DNA from 3 places in the Bacillus sp. C28GYM-DRY-1 genome. Region 1 is predicted to be linked to each of the others. Evidence: predicted binding sites of a transcription regulator. Region 1 holds the regulator's gene; each other region holds the start of a gene.
What was found. The regulator LexA, encoded in region 1, represses DNA repair genes until DNA is damaged. The targets are predictions, from matches to a motif close to CGAACATATGTTCG.
Positions count from the first base shown of each region.

Region 1 (7,704 bases):
ACAAGCAGGCGGAGAAAAAGCAGGGCCGGAGATGAGGGGATTTATCTGCAAACAAGTGCAGGGACTTGTCCGCTTCCTTTATCTGAAACCTTTCTGATAGAAGCTATGCAGGACAACAAATTAACCGCTGTTCATCACATGTGGCTGTTTGGAATAAAATTTCTAACTGTACATTACATCATTACATATTGTCCGCCCAAATGAAGAACCTAACACAAAGAAGAGGATTCGTCAGCCAGCTGCTTAGTGAGTAGATCAGCGACATTTTAATTCTGCGCCGCATCTAGACGGGAAAGGAAGGATTAATGATGTTTTATATCGGTTGTTTTCTGATCCTTTGGCTGGCTGCGGGATTTATAGTGGGAATGAAACAAGTGTATGTCGATCAGCTGTTTGATAAAGGCGTAACCGAAAGATTGGAAAAAGAAGCGGGTGATCATGCGCACGCTGACCGGAGGATCAAACAGCGTGTCCTTTACATTGCAACAGTGACATTAAGCGGGTTTATCGCTGTTTATGATGAAGTGAAAACTATCCCGCAAAGGCGAAAAATAAGAAAGATTGAAAAAAACCTTATGGAATTGAATAAAGAAATGAAACAAAGAATGAAACGAAAATAAAAATGCACAGGCCGAAGGGCAGGTGCATTTTTTTCTGTTTGATATGGGAATTGGGTAAAAGGCTGTTGGTGCCAACTTACTTTTCATAAATTCAGAAATAGGAAGAACAGCGCCCGGGCTAATGGTATATAATATTGTGAATTTAACAAAAATTTAACAAGGAGGACGAGAATTTCGTGCTAAAGCCTCAAAGAAACCGACATCCTGTAAATTTGGACTTAGAGGCGGAGTAGATGAAACCGGCCAAAGTATCCCTGCTCCGCCGTTTGCTCCATTCCTTGAAGCATGTTGATTGTAACATAACCAAACGTTTTCCATCAACTCCTAAAATTGTAAGATTGTTGTTTATTTTTATGGTGTTTGCTCCGATTTCTTCAATATATGCTGAAGATGTATATCAGAATTTTGAGGAATTAAAAAACAATGAAGATCCTTCTGATTACGGCATTGTTACGAAACAAACGTGCAGCCCTGTTCTTGTTTTAGCCATTCACGGAGGAGGTATAGAGGGCGGGACAAGTGAAATAGCGAGAGAACTCAGCAAAGAGTACTCGTTGTATTTATTTGAAGGCTTAAAATCGTCAGGAAACTCGGTGCTGCATATTACGAGCACGCGTTTTGATGAGCCTCGGGCCCTGAAAATGACGGGAAGTCATGAATATGTCATATCATTGCACGGATATGCAGAAGAAGATCAGCAGATCGAAGTCGGCGGTACAGATCGCGTAAGAGCGGCAGATTTAGTTAAAAGACTGCAAAATGCCGGTTTTCCTGCGGTACTGCTCGGTATGGATCATCCGCACGCAGGTGTAAGTCCGAATAACATCGCAAATAAATCAAAAACAGGTTTGAGTATCCAGTTAGAAATGAGCACTGGTTTTAGAAAATCTTTGTTCGGCATTTTTTCTTTAAAGAGCAGATCTGTCACTCAAAATGAGAGGTTTTACGATTTTACAGAAGTGCTGTCCCGTTTTATCAATAATAGCTACTGAAAAATAGGAGGCGTTTAGCCTCCTATTCCTCGTGATTCTCCTTCGTAACGTCAGGAAACAGCTCGTCTGCGGCTTCTATTTGATACTGCAGAGTGTTATCCCTGGCTGACAGTTCATTTCGAAAGGTTTCATCCAGCACATTTTTTAGCAAATACCGATGAAAAAAGTATTCAAAAACAGTAAGACAGGCAGCGGAAAGTAGAGCAGCTGCAAACGGTGGGAAATCATTTCTTGTTTGGGTTAAAACAAAGACCCAAAGAATAACGAATGAAAGTCCAAAGTCAGCCAATGAAGCTGTAATATTGTTTGTTCGCGGAAGGACGAGCATGTCACCGGATAGATAGGAAACAAAACCTAGGAAAAGTGCTATAAACATCACACTTAAAAAGGGCGCGTGATAGACTCTGTCCAATATCACATATAAAAGGGCAAAAGTGAAAGCAACCTTTGAAGCAAGAGCAATGATATGTTTCATTTAACCACCTAAATTGTTATTTTTGAAGAAAACCCTTGGCTGTAAATGAATGACAAAGAACATTCACAGTCATTAGTGTAAACAATCCGATGTTGTTTACACTGGTATTTTTTGCTGACTGAAACTTTTTTGGGAAAAAGTCGTACATATGGATGATCAGCTTTCAAGGGGGAATGATTTGTGAAGGTAAAAGGAATCAACCATTTATTATTTTCAGTTTCTCATCTGTATACATCGATTGATTTTTATCAAAAAGTATTTGATGCCAAGCTTCTGGTAAAGGGAAAAACAACAGCATATTTTGATTTAAATGGCATATGGCTTGCGCTTAATGAAGAACCTGACATTCCGAGAAATGACATTAAGGCGTCTTATACCCATATTGCATTTACTATCGAAGATCATGAGTTTGAGAAAATGTCAGCGAAATTAAAAAGGCTTCATGTCAATATTCTGCCGGGCAGAGAACGAGATGAACGAGATCGAAAATCAATTTATTTTACCGATCCAGACGGTCACAAATTTGAATTTCATACAGGAACCCTTCAGGACAGGCTTCGTTATTATAAACAGGAGAAAAAGCATATGGATTTTTATGATTGAAACAACCTCTTGGTATTACACAGAACATGTACATAAATCTTATGAAAGGTTAAAATATGGAAAAGAAAGGATGTGATTGAAAATAAAAATCTTGGGCTTAACAGCAGTTTTGATGTGTTTTTTCGGCATTGGCAGTACCCACGTGTCAGCTTTAGATTTTGATCACAAAACAAACTTTATTTTAAATGACAGCACAAAATCGTTTGTTCTGGACAATATTAATGATGTTCCGGCGATCGACTATATTTTAGGCTATCAGTTGACGATCTTGGGAGCCAATACTTGCTCAGTTGAGATTAAACTTCAGCGAATGAGGCTTACGGGAGAATATACCACGCTGAGCACGAAGCAATTCAGCGGAAGCTGGTTTGATTTTAGCGCTCAGGATAAGGTTTCTATCGATCCATTTCACCGATACCGTATATTTGCAGAAGAACACTCAGAAAACTGCACAAGTGTTCGGGTAAAGGGCAGTTATGGTGTACAGTATTTACAATTTGATTGAAGCTCACGTTGATCAGGAGAGGTGAGCTGTTTTTTTTAGATTATGTTGAACTAAGTTTACTGTATACTAAATTTTCATTAAATTTCAATGTCGCGCTCCATAAATATACATGAAGCCGCGCTATTCCACGCCCTATGAGAATGAAACATTTTTCAAGAAAATAACGTCTAATATTTTAAACAACAATAACCTGATAAAAGTTTCCTGAAGGAAAGAAAATTTCTTGACTTCAACAATTATCCGGTGGATAATTATGGTGTAAACATGATGTTCTTTTCCCCTCCTATTCAGGCTCGCACCCAAAAGCCAGGGCGAGCCTGCTTTTTGTACAATAAACCCCCTCTCCGTAAAGGAAGAGGGGGTTATTTCATGCATTTGATAGATTAATAGGTTAATGGACGGTTCTGAACACGCCAATCACTTTCCCTAGAATACTGACATTCTGCAAGATGATAGGTTCCATCGTTGGGTTTTCAGGCTGTAAGCGAATGTGAGTATCCTCTTTATAGAAACGTTTAACCGTAGCTTCATCATCTTCTGTCATCGCAACTACAATTTCCCCGTTGTTCGCTGTATTTTGCTGTTTAACGATGACATAATCCTTATCGAGAATACCAGCATCAATCATGCTGTCTCCCATGATCTCCAACATAAATACATGCTCGTCCGGAGGAACCATACGATCAGGAAGCGGAAAATATTCTTCAATATTTTCTACTGCTGTAATAGGAGATCCCGCCGTGACTTTCCCGATGACGGGTACATTAACGATCTGACTTTGCGGAATGTCTACTTCTTCATCAAGGATTTCTATTGCTCTAGGTTTTGTCGGATCCCGTCTAATCAGCCCTTTTGTTTCCAAACGGGCCAAATGGCCGTGGACAGTTGAGCTGGACGCAAGCCCAACAGCCTCTCCGATTTCTCTCACGGAAGGCGGATATCCTTTTGATTTTACCTCTGCTTTAATAAAACGGAGGATATCTAGTTGCCTTTTTGATAGCTTCGTCATTTTTTGCACCTCAAAACGTCGATTTTAAGAAGATTATAGCATGATTTTCCTTACAGTACAAACATAGGTTCGAAAAAACAATTGACAGAAACGTTTGTTCGTATATACTGAAATTATAAAAAGGCGAACAAACATTCCTGTTGGAGGTTATGAGCATGAGTAAAGAATCTATTATTTTTGTTGGTCTATTCTCAGTGATTTTGAGCGCAGTTATCCTTTTGCTGTCATATACAAGCAGCGGTCAGGACCTTAATCAGTATGCTAAAATAGAAGTCCAGCAAGGCGACACACTTTGGTCAATTGCTGATCAGGTTGCAGATACAAAAAAGATAAACAAAAACGATTTTATTGAATGGGTAGCTGATAAAAATCATCTGCAGACGTCTGATATCCAGCCGGGAGACGAGCTGGTGATCCCATTGAAAAAAAAACATCAGGATGCATATGAATTAGCAACTGTAAGATAGAGAGGAAAGATAGAAAAAAAATGAAAGCACTCATATATGCCCGCGTAAGCACAAATAAAGAACAGCAGGAAACCTCATTAAAGCGGCAGGTGGAGGAGCTAACAGCCATTGCAGCAGAGAACGGCATGGAAGCCGTCAAAGTGATTTCTGAAAAAGCCAGTGGATACGAAATGGATCGGGACGGTGTATTTGAACTGCTGGATGAGATCAAGAATTCGGGTATTGATGTTATTTTGGTTCAGGATGAGACTAGGCTCGGTCGGGGAAATGCAAAAATTGCCCTGCTCCATTGTATCTACAGAGAAGGTGTGAAAGTCTATACAACGGCTCACAGAGGTGAATTGGAGTTATCGGAGGCTGATTCTATGGTGCTGGAGATCGTCAGCATAGTGGAAGAGTATCAGCGCAAAATTCACAACATGAAAATCAAGCGGGGAATGAAGCGTGCAGTAAAAAATGGCTTTAAACCGCAAAAAAACTTGAAAAACCAACATGAAAACAGCGGAAAAGATAGAATAGAGGTCCCAATCTCAGAGATTGTCCGCCTAAGAGCGAATAAACTGACGTTTGCAGAAATTGCGGCAACGCTAAGAGGGTTTGGCTATGATGTGTCTAAAGCTACCGTCCACCGGCGGTATCAAGAGTACATAGAGAATGATGAGACAGCCGAGTGAATAGGTTGTAAAACTCTTTTTGATCTAGTACTATATAGACAAAATGCAATAAAGGAGTTTAACATGATTTCAAACGCTAAAATTGCCAGAATTAATGAACTTGCTGCTAAAGCCAAAGCTGGCGTTATAACAGAAGAAGAAAAAGCCGAACAGCAAAAGCTCCGTCAAGAGTACTTAAAAGGTTTTCGCTCATCTATGAAAAACACGTTGAAAAGTGTGAAAATTATTGATCCAGAAGGCAATGATGTGACACCAGAAAAGCTAAAAAAAGAACAAAGAAATAACAAACTTCACTAATATGAGAGGAATACGGAAATATCGTATTCCTCTTTTGCATATACTATGAGCAAAACTCTTATGTGACAAAATTCAACAAGTTTCTCTCGAATTTAAGCTGAAACAGTTGAGAAAAAGTCGTCAGACATTTATGATGTAAGGGTACAACACATAGGAAGGGGATTTTTATGGATACAATTGAAAAGAAATCAGTTGCTACCATTCGCACACTCTCAATAGACGCTATTGAAAAAGCAAATTCTGGTCACCCAGGAATGCCAATGGGGGCTGCTCCAATGGCATACACGCTGTGGACAAAATTTATGAACGTAAGTCCGGCAAACCCTGGCTGGTTTAACCGTGACCGTTTTGTTTTATCTGCTGGACACGGATCAGCACTTTTATACAGCATGCTTCATTTAAGCGGGTTTGATCTTAGCATCGAAGATCTTAAGGGATTCCGCCAGTGGGGCAGCAAAACACCTGGACATCCAGAATTCGGGCATACTGCCGGTGTGGATGCCACAACAGGTCCGCTCGGACAAGGAATTGCCATGGCGGTCGGAATGGCTATCGCTGAACGCCATTTAGCGGAAACTTACAACCGCGATTCATTTAACGTAGTCGATCATTATACATACAGTATTTGCGGTGATGGTGATTTAATGGAAGGCATTTCTTCTGAAGCCGCTTCACTCGCAGGCCATCTTCAGCTTGGCCGTCTGATCGTATTATACGATTCTAATGACATCTCTCTGGATGGGGACCTTGACCGTTCATTCTCTGAAAACGTGAAACAGCGTTTTGAAGCAATGAATTGGGAAGTTCTTTATGTTGAGGATGGAAACAACATCGAAGAATTAACAGCAGCTATCGAAAAAGCACGCCAAAATGAAAAGAAACCTACATTAATTGAAGTGAAAACGACAATCGGTTTCGGTTCACCTAACCGTGCCGGCACATCCGGTGTTCACGGAGCTCCGCTTGGTAAAGAGGAAAGCAAGTTAACAAAAGAAGCTTATGCGTGGACATATGAAGAAGATTTCTACGTACCGGCAGAAGTATATGAGCATTTTGCTTCAGCGGTTAAAGAATCAGGAGAGAAAAAAGAACAGGAATGGAATGCTCAATTCGCTAAATATAAAGAAGTTTATCCTGAACTTGCTGAACAGCTTGAGCTGGCAATTAAAGGAGAGCTTCCGAAGGACTGGGATCAAGAGGTTCCTGTTTATGAAAAAGGAAGCAGCCTGGCATCCCGCGCCTCTTCCGGTGAAGTTCTCAACGGACTTGCGAAAAAAATTCCATTCTTTGTCGGAGGATCTGCTGACCTAGCGGGATCAAACAAAACGACAATTAAAAATGCCGGTGATTTTACAGCGGTTGATTACTCAGGCAAAAATTTCTGGTTCGGTGTTCGTGAATTTGCGATGGGCGCGGCCTTAAATGGTATGGCGCTCCATGGCGGACTGCGTGTATTCGGCGGAACTTTCTTTGTCTTCTCAGATTACCTGCGTCCGGCGATTCGCCTTGCAGCGTTAATGGGTCTTCCTGTCACTTATGTCTTCACACATGACAGTATTGCGGTAGGTGAAGATGGCCCGACGCACGAGCCTGTTGAACAGCTTGCTTCACTCCGTGCGATGCCTAATCTTTCCTTGATCCGTCCTGCAGACGGAAATGAGACAGCCGCAGCATGGAAGCTTGCAGTGCAAAGCACTGAACAGCCAACAGCGCTAGTGTTGACACGCCAAAACCTTCCAACGATTGACCAAACAGCTGAAGAAGCATTGGCAGGAGTGGAAAAAGGTGCATATGTCGTTTCTCAATCTAAAAACGAAACACCTGACGCTCTTCTTATCGCTTCAGGATCTGAAGTAGGTCTTGCGATTGAAGCACAAGCTGAATTGGCAAAAGAAAATATCGATGTTTCTGTTGTCAGCATGCCTTCAATGGACCGTTTCGATAAACAATCTGTTGAATACAAAAACACTGTCCTTCCTGCAGGTGTGAAAAAACGTCTTGCGATTGAGATGGGCTCATCATTTGGATGGGGCAAATACACAGGGCTTGAAGGAGACGTGCT
Region 1 covers NZ_JAUMKF010000001.1:285,650-293,353, forward strand. Annotated here, with positions in the region: gene Q3W56_RS01465 (YndJ family protein) at 1-204, shown strand, start outside; gene Q3W56_RS01470 (hypothetical protein) at 306-620, shown strand; gene Q3W56_RS01475 (poly-gamma-glutamate hydrolase family protein) at 854-1,612, shown strand; gene Q3W56_RS01480 (YndM family protein) at 1,635-2,087, opposite strand; gene fosM (FosM family fosfomycin resistance protein) at 2,268-2,690, shown strand; gene Q3W56_RS01490 (hypothetical protein) at 2,767-3,195, shown strand; gene lexA (transcriptional repressor LexA) at 3,587-4,204, opposite strand; gene yneA (cell division suppressor protein YneA) at 4,354-4,671, shown strand; gene Q3W56_RS01505 (YneB family resolvase-like protein) at 4,692-5,345, shown strand; gene Q3W56_RS01510 (DUF896 domain-containing protein) at 5,409-5,642, shown strand; gene tkt (transketolase) at 5,810-7,704, shown strand, end outside.

Region 2 (7,704 bases), on a different contig from region 1:
TAAACCCTTCCTTTTTCGTCGATTGAGCGTGGGCTTTTTCCGACCAAGAAGCAAGCTCATTCATTTGTGCTTCAATCCGTTCAACCATTTTTTGCTGCTTTTCATACTCACGCTGCTGGGTGAGTCTTTTCTTCTCCCGGAACTTCATATACCCGGAGTAATTCCCTTTGAATTCGGTCAACGTTTGATCCTCAAGCGACCATATTTTTGTTGCAGCTTCGTCTAAAAAATAACGATCGTGAGAAACGAGTATCACAGTGCCTCTATAACGTTTCAGCTGTTGAATAAGAAATTTCAAGCTTTCTTCATCAAGGTGGTTTGTCGGTTCGTCTAATAGTAAAAGGTCTGCATCCTCTGATAGTCCTTTCGCCAGCCGTGCTTTCAGTTTTTCACCGCCGCTTAACTGTTGGAAATCCCGGATGGGCACACGCCATTTCTCCAGTAATTTCTTTTCGGCAAGCGTCTGATCCGCAAAGGAATACGACGCGGTTTCCTGTTCAACCAACGTCATTTTTAAATCCTGCCGAAGGATTTGTCCTTGTGCAGGAGCTAAGTCATTTTGTATGAGGTGCAGCAGCGTAGATTTCCCAGCGCCGTTTTTGCCGATAATCCCAATGATATCTCCCTGCTGAACACTGGCGTTTACGTTTTTAAAAACAGTCAGATCCTTCACTTCATAGCTGACATTTGTTAAAGTCACAATCTCTTTCATTCATATCCCTCGCTTTAAAGGGAGAATAAAAAAATCCTCCCAAATGTGTTGGAAGGATTAGCCGCGCATGTGCATGATCAAATAAGCTATTACTTATAAATAGCACTGTCGTATATATAGAAAATGGGCAGACTAATCCTATTTTTTCTGATTTGAAATATTGATTTCAAACAACGGTAAAAATAAGATTAGTTAATCATTGTCCACCCATCATCCCTTCTTGTTTTAATTACGCACACTATAGCATAACTTCAAATTCAAAAGCAAAGGGTATTTGTCATTATTTTCATTAAAAAAGCTCCTGCTCTCATTTTTGTGCAGGAGCTGCAAATCTTATTGATGCTTCGCTTTTCTCACTTTATAAATCACAATCAGCAAAATAAACCAAACCGGCGTGACAAATAAGGAAACACGAGTATCCTGAGCTAATGCCAGCACAACCAGGATAAACGCCAGGAACGCAAGAATCAGGTAATTTGTAAACGGATAAAGCGGAAGCTTAAACTTGTTTGTTTTCGCTAATTCAGGTCTTGTTTTACGGTATTTCATATGGCAGATGACCGTAATACCCCAAATATAGATAAAGCAGACGGTTGAAATGCTTGTGATCAGGGTGAATACGCCTTCTGGCATGATGTAGTTTAACGTTACACCAATTAAAATCACGATAGCTGAAAAGAACAACGCGTTTTTAGGTACCTTACGCGGAGTCAGTTTTGCCATTGATTCAGGCGCATTGTTATCTTTTGCCAGAGAATAGACCATACGGCTTGTACTAAATACAGCACTGTTGCATGCTGAAGCAGCGGAAGTCAACACAACAAAGTTGATAATGCTTGCTGCCCCGACGATGCCAACCGCGACAAACACCTGTACGAATGGGCTTTCGCTAGGGTTGATGACATCCCAAGGATAGATGCTCATAATCACAAGAAGAGCCCCAATATAGAAAAGCAGTATCCGGACAGGGATATTGTTAATCGCCTTAGGGATTACTTTTTCAGGGTTTTCTGTTTCACCGGCTGTCAGTCCGACCAGCTCAATGCCGACAAAGGCAAACACAACCATCTGGAACGATAGGATAAACCCGTGCATGCCATTCGGGAACATGCCTCCGTGGCTCCAGAGATTTGTGAAACTGGAGACCCCAGAGCTTGTGGAAAAACCTTTAAAGATCATCACAAGGCCAATAACGATCAGTGCCAAAATGGCAATGACTTTAATTAACGCAAACCAAAATTCTAATTCTCCAAAAAGCTTGACGGTTGCCAGGTTCATAATCAGTAATATAATCAGAGCGATTAAGCCGGGCACCCATTGCGGCACACCCGGGAGCCAATATTGAGTGTAGAGCCCGACGGCTGTCAGATCAGCCATTGCAATCGAAATCCAGCAGAACCAATAGGTCCAGCCGGTGATAAAGGCTGCCATATCGCCTAAATAGTCTTGTACAAAATCAACAAAAGAGTGATAGTTCAAATTCGATAAGAGCAGTTCACCCAGAGATCTCATAATTAAAAAGCAAATGATCCCTGTGATCATGTAAGCAAATAGAATCGACGGTCCAGCAAAATGAATCGATTTTCCGGAGCCGAGAAATAAGCCCGTTCCAATGGCCCCGCCGATGGCGATGAGCTGGATGTGCCTGTTTTTCAAGCCTCTCTCCAATTTTTGCTGCTTATTGTCTTTCGTCATGTCGTCTGTCACTTTGTGTGTTCCTCCATTGAAAAATTGTTTATTGAGTCAGCGATATATTTTTAATGAATATTATAACACTAAAATTTATATCTTTTTTACTATACAGAAAATATGAAAAGAAATTTTAATGTTTTGAACGATCCATCATAAAAAAAGCGGCACCTAAATTGAGCCGCTTTTTTTATCCCATTTCAGCTTTTTTCAGATACAGGTAGAGCCCATAATCTGTCGGAGCGGATGCGTATCCTGTCTGCCGCAGCATTGCTGTGATATTGCCGCGGTGGTATGTCCCGTGATTGACAACGTGGGGAACCAGCTCAGAAACAGTCGTTTTCATGATTTTGCCTGACGGGTTTTTAATCTGGAGGGGCTTATGGAGCTGTTCTTTTTGCTGTAAAAATGATGTATAACGCTCGGACAACGTCAGAAACAGGGCTTCCATTTCCTCCATCTCTTTTGCCTCTGTCTGTTCTTTGAGCTGTTCAGCTAGCGCCAAAGCATCGGCCATGCTTCGGCCGGAAAACACTTCAATCCAGCCCAGATCCGAAAGATAAACATGAGACAGCACATGGGATATCGACGGAAACACACTTTGAATCTCTTCGCGGTACACCTCTTTTGGGAGCTCTTTTAATCGGTTGAATATTTGCTGATTGGCCCAAACGTTATAATCGTGCAATGTTAATGAAAAATCTGACATGTTCATTTTCCCCTTTCATTTTGCTAATGTCTATTATACACGAACGAACGTTCTTATTAATTTGTTCGTAAATAAAATTTGTTGACAGATATAGTTTAGGGGAATAAACTATTTGACATTGATCATAAAGTTTAGAGGGGTAAACTATAATGAGGAGGGGAAGATGTTGAATGAACAAAAGCTATGTCAGGCGATAAACCTGTTTGTGGAAGTATTACTTGAAGGCACAGAGTTTGTGCATCATGAAATCAATCAGGATGTCTTCAAGAATATTTCAAGGGAACAGGCAGACTTGTTAAAAATTTTAAAAGTCAAGGGCCCAACCTCTCCCGGCAGCCTAGCCATGTATCAAAATGTACATAAAAGTGCGATTTCTAATAGACTGAGAAAGCTGCTTGATAAGGGATTGGTTGAATGGGATGACTGTCCTACGAAAAGTGATAAGCGCTCTAAGCTTATTAAGATCACAACCAGCGGTGAAACCATACTGGAAGAATTAGATTCAGCCATTTTTAACGCTCTCAAAGAGTTGATCGATGATATAGATGAGAAACACTTAAATTCTATCATAGAGATATTCACCATTCTAAAAAGCAAATTTAAAGGAGGAGATTCTGCAAAATGAGAGCAATCATCAAATTCAAGTGGGCCATTGCAGCGGTTATATTAGCACTTACCGTCGTTTTGAGTTTGTTTTCTCCGAACTTAACGGAGCTGGCCAATCAAAAGGGGCAGGCCCAGCTTCCTGCAAATGCTGTTTCAGAAAGAGCAAATGCCACTTTAAAACAAGCAGGAGAAGACAATAATTCGATCAGTATCGTCTTTACATTAGATCACGCTTTGAAGAAAGAAACAGAGGATCGGCTCCGGACAATGATCGATAAAGTCAAAAAGATCGACGGTGTAGAAGGAGTAACGTCTCCTCTAACAGCGGAAAAAGAAGTCAAAGACCAATTGATTTCAAAAGACAAGAAAACGGTTCTCATTCCTGTCACGATTACAGGTTCTGATAAAAAAGCGGAAAAAATCGCGGATGACATTTATAAAATCGTTCCTGATGATTTGACTGCATATATTACGGGAGCCTCTCTCATCAATCAGGATTTCGCCTACAGCTCAGAGGAAGGGCTCAAGAAAACGGAAGTGATCACAGTCTGCTTGATCATCGGTTTACTGCTGATCGTGTTCCGGTCTGTTGTGACGCCTTTTATCCCAATTGTGGTTGTGGGTTTCTCTTATCTGATCAGTCAATCTATACTGGGCGTCCTTGTGTACAATGTTGATTTTCCTATCTCGACGTTTACGCAAACCTTCTTAGTCGCCATCCTGTTCGGTATCGGTACAGATTACTGCATTCTGCTTCTGACCCGATTCCGTGAAGAATTAGCAAACGGGCATGACAAAAAAGAAGCGGCGCTTATCGCTTACCGTACAGGGGGAAAAACCTTATTTATCAGCGGATTTGCGGTATTGATCGGATTTTCCGCCTTAGGATTTGCGAAGTTTGCGATTTTTCAATCCGCAGTAGGGGTCGCAGTCGGTGTAGGGATCTTAATGATCATCCTCTATACACTGCTTCCATTATTTATGGTAACGCTGGGTGAAAAATTATTTTGGCCTTCTAAGAAAGTGCTGTCGCACAGTGACAACAAATTATGGGCGTTTCTCGGCAGGCATTCTGTTGTGCGTCCGTTTCTGTTTATTGCCATCACGGTAATGATCACGCTACCGTTCATTTTGACCTATGATGACCAGATTTCATTTGATTCGACTGCGGAAATCAGCAGTGATTATAAATCAGTAAAAGCTCTCGAAGCCATCAAGGATGGATTCGGTGAAGGGAAAGCGTTCCCGATCAATGTTGTCGTGAAAGGAGACAAAGATCTTACAACAGCTGATACAATCCCTTATCTCGGAAATATCAGCAAAGCGATCGAGAAAGTCGAACATGTTGACTCTGTCATGACCATCACGCAGCCGACTGGTGAAAAAATCAAAGATTTATATATTGATAAACAGCTAGGCTCGGTTTCAGACGGACTGGATAAGACGGTAAAAGGAATCGCTGATGTCCAAAGCGGTTTAACGGATATAGAAAACGGGCTGAATCAAATGGCGGGGCAAACCAGCTCAGCCTCAAATAGCAGGTTCGGCGGTTCGCTGGGCGATGCGGCAGAAGGATTGGGCAAAATCAATCAGCAGCTCCAGCTCGTGAGCAAACAGATTTCCCAAACCGGCAATACTGCACAGACTGTGCAGCAGCTTACGGCAATCAGCAGACAGCTTGGACAGATTCAAACCGGACTTGAACAAGCGAATCAGCAGCTCTCGGGCCAGCAGGCACAAGCCGGAACGCTGACAGAAAGCCTGCAGCAGCTTGCAGGGGGCGTGAAGAGTGCAAATGATGGCCTGACGAAAATCTCTGACGGCATGACAGCTTCCAGTGATATGTTAGAGAACATGAGCAAAAGCTCAACCGTAAGAGATACAGGCATATTCATTCCTGATCAAGTCATGAAGGATGAAGACTTTAAGAAGTCAATTGACCAATATTCCTTTGCAGACGGCAAAGGCGTACAATTAAGCGTCGTCCTGGACGCTAATCCTTATTCAGAACAAGCCATTACAACAATAAACCAAATCAAAAAAGCTGTAGCAAACGAAGTTGACGGCACTCCTCTCGAGGATGCACAGATCGTATACGGCGGGGTCACGAGTGTGAATGCAGACTTAAAAGAGCTGTCCACAACGGACTTCTCCAGAACAATGGTGATCATGATTATTGGGCTGTTTATCGTGTTAACGATTTTGTTCCGTTCAATGATCATGCCGATTTATATGATTGCGTCACTGCTGCTGACGTACTATACGTCGATATCCATAACAGAATTAATTTTTGTAAATGGCTTAGGAAACGCCGGCGTCAGCTGGGCAGTACCGTTCTTCAGCTTTGTCATCTTGATCGCGTTAGGCGTGGATTATTCGATCTTCCTGCTGGACCGATTTAAGGAAGAGGTGCACCTCGGCATTGCACAAGGTGTTGTCAGATCAATGAGCAAAATGGGATCCGTCATTATTACGGCGGCCATTATTTTGGCCGGAACGTTCGCGGCGATGATGCCTTCAGGCGTCAATACGCTGATGCAGGTGGCAAGTGTCATCATTATCGGGCTGCTGCTTTACGGCCTTGTCATTCTCCCGCTCTTCATTCCGGCAATCATCATGACTTTTGGCGAAGGCAACTGGTGGCCGTTTGGCAGGAAGAAAATCAAAGAATAACAGAGAGAAGAGTGATTGGACAAAAAGAGCCCAGAAAATAGGTCTGGGCTCTTTGTTTTATTTCCATTCTGCAATTGTATCAATCGGCAGACGGTAGGAAGCATAGCCTTCGTCTGCTGCTTTTCCAATAGAAAGAAGCATGACCGGTACATAACGTTCCTTATCTAAACCGAACGTTTCTGCGATGTTTTCTTTATCGTATCCGCCGATCGCGTTTGTATCATAGCCGTGCGCACGTGCAGTCAGCATCAGCTGCATGGAAACAAGACCTCCGTCAATCAGGATTGTTTCGCGGTTCACCTGTGCCGGAAGCTTTTCAAAATGAGCGGTCAGCGCGGCGATTTGTCTGTCTTTGACTTCCTGCGGCATGTAACCGAGTTCCACGGCTTTTGAATAGATTTCTTCTAGGTAATCTGCATTGTTCATATCTGCAAATACAGCGATGACGGCAGATGATGTTGTGACTTGCGTTTGGTTAAAGCTTGCAAGCGGTGCGAGCTTTTCTTTTCCTTCCGGGCTGTCAATGACGAGAAAACGCCATGGCTGCGCGTTGACAGAAGATGGAGCAGTTGTTGCTTCTTCTAAAATTTCTCTCATTTCTTCTTTGCTGATTTTCACTGTCGGATCATAGTTGCGAATAGAACGGCGGCCTTTCATAATCTCCATAAAATCGTTTGTTTTGATCATGTTGATACACTCCTCTTATGCTTCAATATTGTCTATGTTGTTCCGCATGCGCGCCAGCACATCAATGAGCAGGCGGCGCTCGTCTGCACTTACATTTGCAAGCATTTCCTTCATGAAACGCTCCTTTTCTTTCTTTGAAGATTCAATTCGCTCTCTTCCCTGGCCTGTTAACCGGACAAGGGTGATGCGGTTGTCTTCAGGCTTACGCCGCCTTGAGACCATGCCTTTGGCTTCCAGCTGTTTCAGGTGTCTAGTGACGGCTGCGCTATCAATATTTACTTTCTTTTGAAGGTCGCTTTGACTAATCTCATCTGCATGATAAAGCAATGTCAGCAATTCCAAACGAGATTGGCTGATGCCCGTGCATGCCTCGAACTTCATGCCAATCACCTTGTTCACGCCTTGCAGCTGATATAAAATCTCGGCTTCCTCTGAACAAAATGACGCCAAAACCCATCCCTTCCTTCTTGTTAAAACTATTAGTTGATATATCAATGATTGACACATCAACTAATATACAACGATGGATTTCATCTTGCAAGCCATTTGCATATTTGAAAACCCTCCCAGCGTTAACTGGAAGGTTGTTAGTCATCCTTGCGGCTCCGGATAGTACATCAGCAGAAAA
Region 2 covers NZ_JAUMKF010000013.1:85,871-93,574, forward strand. Annotated here, with positions in the region: gene vmlR (ABC-F type ribosomal protection protein VmlR) at 1-712, opposite strand, end outside; gene Q3W56_RS13855 (amino acid permease) at 1,046-2,419, opposite strand; gene dinB (damage-inducible protein DinB) at 2,592-3,110, opposite strand; gene Q3W56_RS13865 (MarR family transcriptional regulator) at 3,277-3,735, shown strand; gene Q3W56_RS13870 (MMPL family transporter) at 3,732-6,389, shown strand; gene Q3W56_RS13875 (nitroreductase family protein) at 6,447-7,076, opposite strand; gene Q3W56_RS13880 (MarR family transcriptional regulator) at 7,092-7,586, opposite strand.
Region 2: the regulator LexA is predicted to act here: its motif matches at 3,151-3,164, upstream of dinB (damage-inducible protein DinB).

Region 3 (7,704 bases), on a different contig from region 1:
CGAACAAGGCTGGCTGTCTCCTTTTCTCGTTGATCATGGTCTCAGTATGCAGCAATCCGCATCATTATTTACCATGTACGGCATTGCTGTCACCATCTCGGCTTGGCTTTCAGGCGCGTTTGTCCAAACTTGGGGGCCAAGAAAAACGATGACTGTCGGCTTGCTTGCATTTATCCTCGGTTCGGCCGCTTTTATCGGCTGGGCGATTCCTCATATGCATGATCCGGCTCTCTTAGGCAGCTATGCACTTAGAGGCTTGGGATATCCGCTGTTTGCATACTCTTTTCTCGTGTGGGTGTCATACAGCACCTCTCATCATATTCTCGGAAAAGCCGTCGGCTGGTTTTGGTTTATGTTTACGTGCGGTCTTAACGTGCTCGGGCCGTTCTATTCCAGCTTTGCGGTTACGGCTATTGGAGAAATCAATACGCTTTGGAGCGCTTTACTGTTTGTGGCGGCAGGCGGATTCCTCGCCCTGTTTTTTAACAAAGATAAATTTACACCGGTACAAAAACAAGATCAGCCGAAATGGAAAGAACTGTCGAAGGCATTTACAATTATGTTTGAAAACCCTAAAGTCGGCATCGGCGGTGTGGTCAAGACGATTAATGCCATAGGACAATTCGGATTTGCCATCTTTCTCCCTACTTATTTAGCGCGTTACGGGTATTCTGTTTCGGAATGGCTGCAAATATGGGGGACGCTGTTTTTTGTGAATATCGTGTTTAATATCATTTTCGGTGCAGTCGGAGATAAACTTGGCTGGCGCAATACCGTGATGTGGTTTGGCGGTGTTGGGTGCGGCATTTTTACGCTGGCACTTTATTACACGCCTCAGTTGATCGGGCATCAGTATTGGGTGCTGATGATTATCGCTTGCTGTTACGGTGCGGTATTGGCTGGCTACGTGCCATTAAGCGCGCTTTTGCCGACGCTTGCACCTAATAATAAAGGTGCTGCCATGTCAGTCTTGAATCTGGGATCTGGTTTATGTGCGTTTATCGCGCCGGGCATCGTCAGTCTTTTCATTGGACCGCTCGGTGCAGGCGGGGTTATTTGGATCTTTGCGGTATTGTATTTTTTCAGCGCTTTTCTGACACAATTCTTGACGATTTCTGAGAAAAGCGCCGATGTGTATACAGAGGAACGATTTATCAGAGAAAACGTGCAAACAAATTTAGAGAAAACGGTTAAGCAGTAGCCTCATTGGTCAAACTAGTCATAAACGTGTGCAAAGAGGTGTAGAGGGTGAAACGATTCAGCACGGCGTATCTTTTGCTGGGCATGCTTTGCTCAGCCACAGCATTTCTAATAGGTGATCCGCCCCGCGCGCTTGGAGCGGAAGTGGAGCACTATGAACCGCTGCAGGTGCATGTGCAGCTTGAGAAAGTGTACTTGGACGGAGATGTCAGCATTGAGCATAAACATGAAGAAGTGCTTTCTACGGATGATTTTTGGGCAGCCTATGCCGGTTGGACTCTTGTCGAGCAAAAAAAGGGGTATGTGCTCTTCAGGAAGCAAATGGACGATATTTCTCCGCTCAGTAAGGTAAATGGGTATATCGGTGTTTCGGACAATGGAGTGATCTCCACTTTTCATGGTCGGCCTGAGTCAGCTTCCGAACCGATTCAGTCTTTTTTTCAAATTGATTTAGAAAGGCTGGAAAGCCATATGCAAAAAAATTTGCTGAAAGGCATTCCATTCCGGACAAAAGCGGAGTTTGAGGATGTTATAGAACATATAAAGACATACAGCGGGTAACGTCCGCTGATTGAAGACATGTAATCATGTCTTTTTTTCGTAGGAGAATGAGAGAGAAGCGAACGTATGTTAACTTTTCTATAAGACTTTGGCTGTTTTTATGGTACAATGAAGAACAGTCAAAGAGGTGAATTTGCGTGATCGAATTTGTTAAAGGCACGATTGATTATGTATCTCCCCAATATATTGTGATAGAGAACGGCGGCATTGGCTATCAGATTTTCACGCCGAATCCGTTTATATATAAGGAGAGAAACCAAGAAACGATTTTTACGTACCATCATATCAGAGAGGATGCTTTTTCGCTCTACGGTTTTTCAACAAGGGAGGAGAAGGCGCTCTTTACAAAACTATTAAACGTGACCGGAATCGGTCCAAAAGGCGCACTCGCCATCTTGGGCTCAGGGGATCCGGGAGCGGTAATCCAAGCGATTGAAAATGAAGATGAAGCCTTTTTGGTCAAGTTTCCTGGTGTAGGAAAGAAAACCGCGCGCCAGATTATTCTTGACTTAAAAGGAAAACTCGCTGATGTAGTGCCTGAAATGATTGAAAATCTGTTTAATCATGAAGAAAGGCTTGAAAAACAAACAGCAGAAACAGCTCTCGAAGAAGCGCTAGAGGCCCTCAGGGTTCTCGGATATGCTGAAAAAGAAATCAAAAAGGTGCTTCCTCACTTAAAAGAAGATACTGGACTCACAACAACAGACCAGTATGTGAAAAAAGCATTACAAAAACTATTGAAGTAAGGTGATGTTCATGGATGAACGGCTCGTCTCAAGTGAAGCAGACAACCATGAATCAGTGATAGAGCAAAGCCTGAGGCCGCAAAATTTGGCGCAGTACATCGGGCAGCATAAGGTGAAAGAAAATTTGCGTGTGTTTATAGATGCGGCAAAAATGAGACAGGAGACGCTCGATCATGTTCTTCTGTACGGGCCGCCCGGACTCGGGAAAACAACGCTTGCTTCCATCGTTGCCAATGAAATGGGAGTGGAATTACGTACGACATCTGGGCCTGCGATTGAAAGACCTGGTGATTTGGCTGCCATATTAACGGCGCTGGAGCCGGGAGATGTATTATTTATCGATGAAATACATAGGCTTCATAGATCGATTGAAGAGGTGCTATATCCTGCGATGGAAGACTTTTGTCTGGATATTGTGATCGGCAAAGGTCCTTCTGCCCGCTCGGTCCGGCTCGATCTTCCGCCTTTTACGCTGGTAGGCGCAACGACAAGGGTAGGGCTTTTGACGGCGCCGTTAAGAGATCGATTCGGTGTAATGTCTCGACTTGAGTACTATACGCAAGAAGAGCTGGCGAACATTGTCACAAGAACTGCTGATGTATTTGAAGTTGAAATTGATAAACCGTCTGCTCTCGAAATCGCCAGGCGATCGAGAGGGACGCCCCGCGTAGCGAACCGCCTGCTGAGAAGGGTTCGGGATTTCGCTCAGGTACTGGGTGACAGCCGGATCACGGAAGAGATTTCGCAGGATGCGCTGGAACGGCTGCAGGTTGACCGTCTCGGTTTGGATCATATTGATCACAAGCTGCTGATGGGCATGATCGAAAAATTTAACGGCGGCCCGGTGGGTCTTGATACCATTTCAGCCACGATCGGCGAAGAATCGCATACGATTGAAGACGTGTACGAACCGTACCTCCTGCAAATCGGATTTATCCAAAGAACGCCGCGGGGAAGGATCGTGACACCGGCCGTTTATCATCATTTCCAAATGGAGGCTCCCCGATATGACTGAATTCCCTAAGATGATTATGATTCTTGGAGCTGTTTTGCTTCTCATCGGAGCAGTATTGCATTTTGTCGGCAAGATGCCGGGAGATATTTTTGTGAAAAAAGGAAATGTCACGTTTTTCTTCCCGGTTGTCACTTGTATCATCATAAGTGTGGTATTATCAATTTTGCTTAATCTTTTCGGCAGAATGAAATAACAAAAGACTAGAATAAAGGTGAAATGTCATGAAAGTCGATTTATTTGATTTTGAATTACCGGATCGTTTAATTGCACAAGTGCCGTTGGAGCAGCGTGATGCTTCAAGGCTGATGGTGCTTGATAAACATACAGGAGAGCTGGCTGACAGCTCGTTTAAACACATTATCAGCTTCTTTAAAGAAGGAGATTGTCTTGTGCTGAACAATACCCGTGTGCTGCCTGCTCGGTTATTCGGCACAAAAGAGGATACCGGCGCAAAAGTGGAACTGCTTTTGCTGAAACAGGAAGCTGGTGACAGGTGGGAAACACTTGCCAAACCGGCGAAGCGTGTAAAAAAAGGAACCGTTGTGACATTTGGAGACGGAAGGTTGAAGGCTGTCTGCACGGAAGAGCTTGAGCATGGCGGCAGAAAAATGGAATTCCAGTATGACGGCATTTTCTACGAAGTGCTGGAATCCCTGGGAGAAATGCCGCTCCCGCCATATATTAAGGAACAGCTTGATGACAGAGAGCGCTACCAGACCGTGTATTCAAAAGAAATCGGCTCTGCGGCCGCGCCTACTGCAGGCCTTCACTTCACGGAAGAAATCTTGCAGCAATTGAAAGACAAAGGTGTGCAAATTGAGTTCATCACTCTGCACGTAGGCCTTGGAACGTTTCGCCCTGTGAGCGCCGATGATGTTGAAGAGCATAATATGCATGCGGAGTTTTATCAAATGTCAGAAGAAACGGCTGCAGCCTTAAACAAAGTGAGAGAAAAGGGCGGCCGGATCATTTCCGTCGGCACGACATCGACACGCACGCTTGAAACGATTGCCGGGGAACATGACGGTCAATTTAAAGCTTCAAGCGGCTGGACATCTATTTTTATTTATCCAGGCTATCAATTTAAAGGCATTGACGGAATGATTACAAACTTCCATTTGCCGAAATCGTCATTGATTATGCTGGTGAGCGCGCTTGCTGGAAGAGAAAACGTTCTGCGCGCTTATAACCATGCGGTGGAAGAGGAATACCGTTTCTTCAGCTTCGGAGACGCGATGCTGATTTTATAATTTAAGAACAGGAGGCCTCATCAAAAGTGGCTGAACAACCAATACGCTATGAATTTATAAAAGAATGCAAACAAACAGGAGCGCGGCTGGGCAAAGTGCATACCCCACACGGCTCCTTTGAAACACCAGTTTTTATGCCGGTCGGCACACTGGCGACAGTGAAAACGATGTCACCTGAAGAGCTGAAAGCAATGGATGCAGGCATCATTTTAAGCAACACTTATCACCTATGGCTCCGCCCGGGCCAAGATATTGTGAAAGAAGCTGGCGGGCTCCATAAATTTATGAACTGGGACCGCGCGATTTTAACAGATTCAGGCGGTTTTCAGGTCTTTTCTCTAAGCAAGTTTCGTAATATAGAGGAAGAGGGTGTTCATTTCCGCAATCACTTAAATGGAGACAAGCTGTTTTTATCTCCGGAAAAAGCAATGGAGATCCAAAACGCACTCGGCTCTGATATTATGATGGCGTTTGACGAGTGCCCGCCATATCCGGCAGAGTACGATTATATGAAGCGGTCAGTAGAACGGACAAGCCGCTGGGCGGAACGCTGCCTGAATGCCCACAACCGTCAGGATGAACAAGGGCTGTTTGGCATTGTACAAGGCGGAGAATATGAAGATCTGCGCACGCAAAGCGCGAAGGACTTGATTTCTCTTGATTTCCCGGGATATGCTATAGGCGGATTATCTGTCGGTGAACCGAAGGATGTCATGAACCGTGTGCTCGAATTTACAACACCGCTTTTGCCGAAGGATAAACCGAGATACCTGATGGGAGTTGGTTCTCCGGACGCGCTGATCGACGGAGCGATCCGCGGGGTCGACATGTTTGACTGTGTGCTGCCGACTCGGATTGCAAGAAACGGCACTGTGTTTACAGCTGAAGGCCGTCTCAATATGAAAAATGCGAAATTTGAAAGAGACTTCCGTCCCATTGATGAAGAGTGCGGTTGCTATACATGTAAAAATTACACTCGCGCGTATATCAGACACTTGATCCGCTGTAATGAAACATTTGGCCTTCGATTAACAACTTACCATAACCTTCATTTTCTGTTACACTTAATGGAGCAGGTAAGACAGGCTATTCGCGAGGATCGTCTGGGTGATTTCCGAGAAGAGTTCTTTGAGCGTTACGGCTACAACAAGCCAAATGCGAAAAGCTTCTAAAATAAAAATGAAAAACAAGCTTACAGAAAGGGGTGAAAATCATGACAGGCACTTTAGGTACATTGGTTCCTATTATTTTAATGTTTGCGGTCCTTTACTTCTTGTTGATTCGTCCTCAGCAAAAACAGCAAAAGGCAGTACGCCGAATGCAAGAGGAACTGAAAAAAGGCGATTCAGTAGTGACAATCGGGGGATTGCACGGTACTGTTGACTCTATCGACGAGAGCAAAGTCGTCATTAAGACTGGTGAAAACACACGTCTTACGTTCGACCGCCGCGCGATCAGAGAAGTTTCTGCTGCTGAATAACAGCAGGAGCTATACATAGCAAGCAAAAAAGAGCGGGTGAGTGAGCCCGCTCTTTTTTTGTATTTTTTTTCGTACCCTTGAAGTTTAGGAAGGCTGAGTGCCGGAGCACACCGAATGTAAATTCGTGAGTACCGGAAATGTTAGCCTGACAACGAATGTGAAAGTTGTCGACATGCTGAAAGAGCGGGGGATCCTGAATTTTTTATGTGGAAGACCTGTTTCCCCTTATATTCACGCCGAAAATCCCGCCCAGCATGCATACCCCTAAAAATCCAAGATGGAAGAGCAGCTGTTCCGCTGTAAATGTCTTTCCGAACCCTAAATACTGAAACAATAAAATGATTAGAGAAAAGCTTAAGGCAGTCAATGCCCCGATCATCCAGCCTCTTTCCTTCCCTTTACCGCCAGAAATGAACCCGCCGATGAACAAAGAAAGAAATGAGATGGCGGTGATCAGCCAGTTAAATGATGACTCTTCCAGCGAGGTTGCCGTCAGTAATAGTGAAACGGCTAAACTCGTCAGGAGCATGGCTGAGAAAATAGCGATTAAGCCGTAGAGAATGCCTTTTCCAACTTGTTTCGTTTCCTCCATGAATGTCTCCTCTCTGCCTGTATTAAAAGGCTTCTGTTCTTTTTGAACAAAGCCGCCAGACATGCTGATGGCTCGTCTTTTTAAAAATGTATTCCCCTATCCCGTGAATTAGACGTAAAAGCTTTATGAAATACAATCGGTTTTCTTACATAAATTATTCGTTTTGTTGCAACCTATAATGAGTTGGAGGTGCATGATGGAAGAGCTTCTCACTATTACGTTTCGCACAGTCATATTGTATTTTGTGATATTGGTCATTTTTCGTTTCATGGGCAAACGGGAGATCGGGGAGCTTAGCATTTTAGATCTCGTTGTCTTTATCATGATGGCTGAAATTGCCGTTTTAGCTATAGAAAACGTAGATGATCATCTATTTCATACCATTTTGCCAATGCTTGTATTAATGATCATCCAAGTAACTTTGGCATACTTTTCTTTAAAAAACCGAAAGGTCCGCCAACTTCTTGACGGAAAGCCGACCATTATTATTAAATATGGGGAAATTGACGAAGATGCTATGAAATCACAGCGTTATAATTTCGATGATTTATTGGTTCAGCTCAGGGAAAATAATATCGACAGAGTAGCTGATGTATCATTTGCCATTTTAGAGCCGTCAGGCAAACTGACCGTTGTAAAGAAAGAAAACAGCGGAGAACAGCGGCAGCTCGAAATGCCGCTCATTGTAGACGGCTCTATTCAAACAGAAAACCTGTCCAGAATTGATAAAGACAAACAGTGGCTGCTTGAGAAACTAAGAAAACACGGATATGCAAATCCTTCAGGTATTTCATTTTGCTCGTTTACTGACGGTGAGTTATTTATAGATGAAAAAGATGGGCACCGCACGTGACCTTTAT
Region 3 covers NZ_JAUMKF010000006.1:124,466-132,169, forward strand. Annotated here, with positions in the region: gene Q3W56_RS08275 (MFS transporter) at 1-1,201, shown strand, start outside; gene bofC (sporulation cell-cell signaling protein BofC) at 1,249-1,761, shown strand; gene ruvA (Holliday junction branch migration protein RuvA) at 1,899-2,507, shown strand; gene ruvB (Holliday junction branch migration DNA helicase RuvB) at 2,518-3,522, shown strand; gene Q3W56_RS08295 (DUF2905 domain-containing protein) at 3,515-3,715, shown strand; gene queA (tRNA preQ1(34) S-adenosylmethionine ribosyltransferase-isomerase QueA) at 3,744-4,772, shown strand; gene tgt (tRNA guanosine(34) transglycosylase Tgt) at 4,799-5,944, shown strand; gene yajC (preprotein translocase subunit YajC) at 5,986-6,252, shown strand; gene Q3W56_RS08315 (TIGR04086 family membrane protein) at 6,455-6,844, opposite strand; gene Q3W56_RS08320 (DUF421 domain-containing protein) at 7,041-7,697, shown strand; gene spoVB (stage V sporulation protein B) at 7,704-7,704, opposite strand, start outside.
Region 3: the regulator LexA is predicted to act here: its motif matches at 1,821-1,834, upstream of ruvA (Holliday junction branch migration protein RuvA).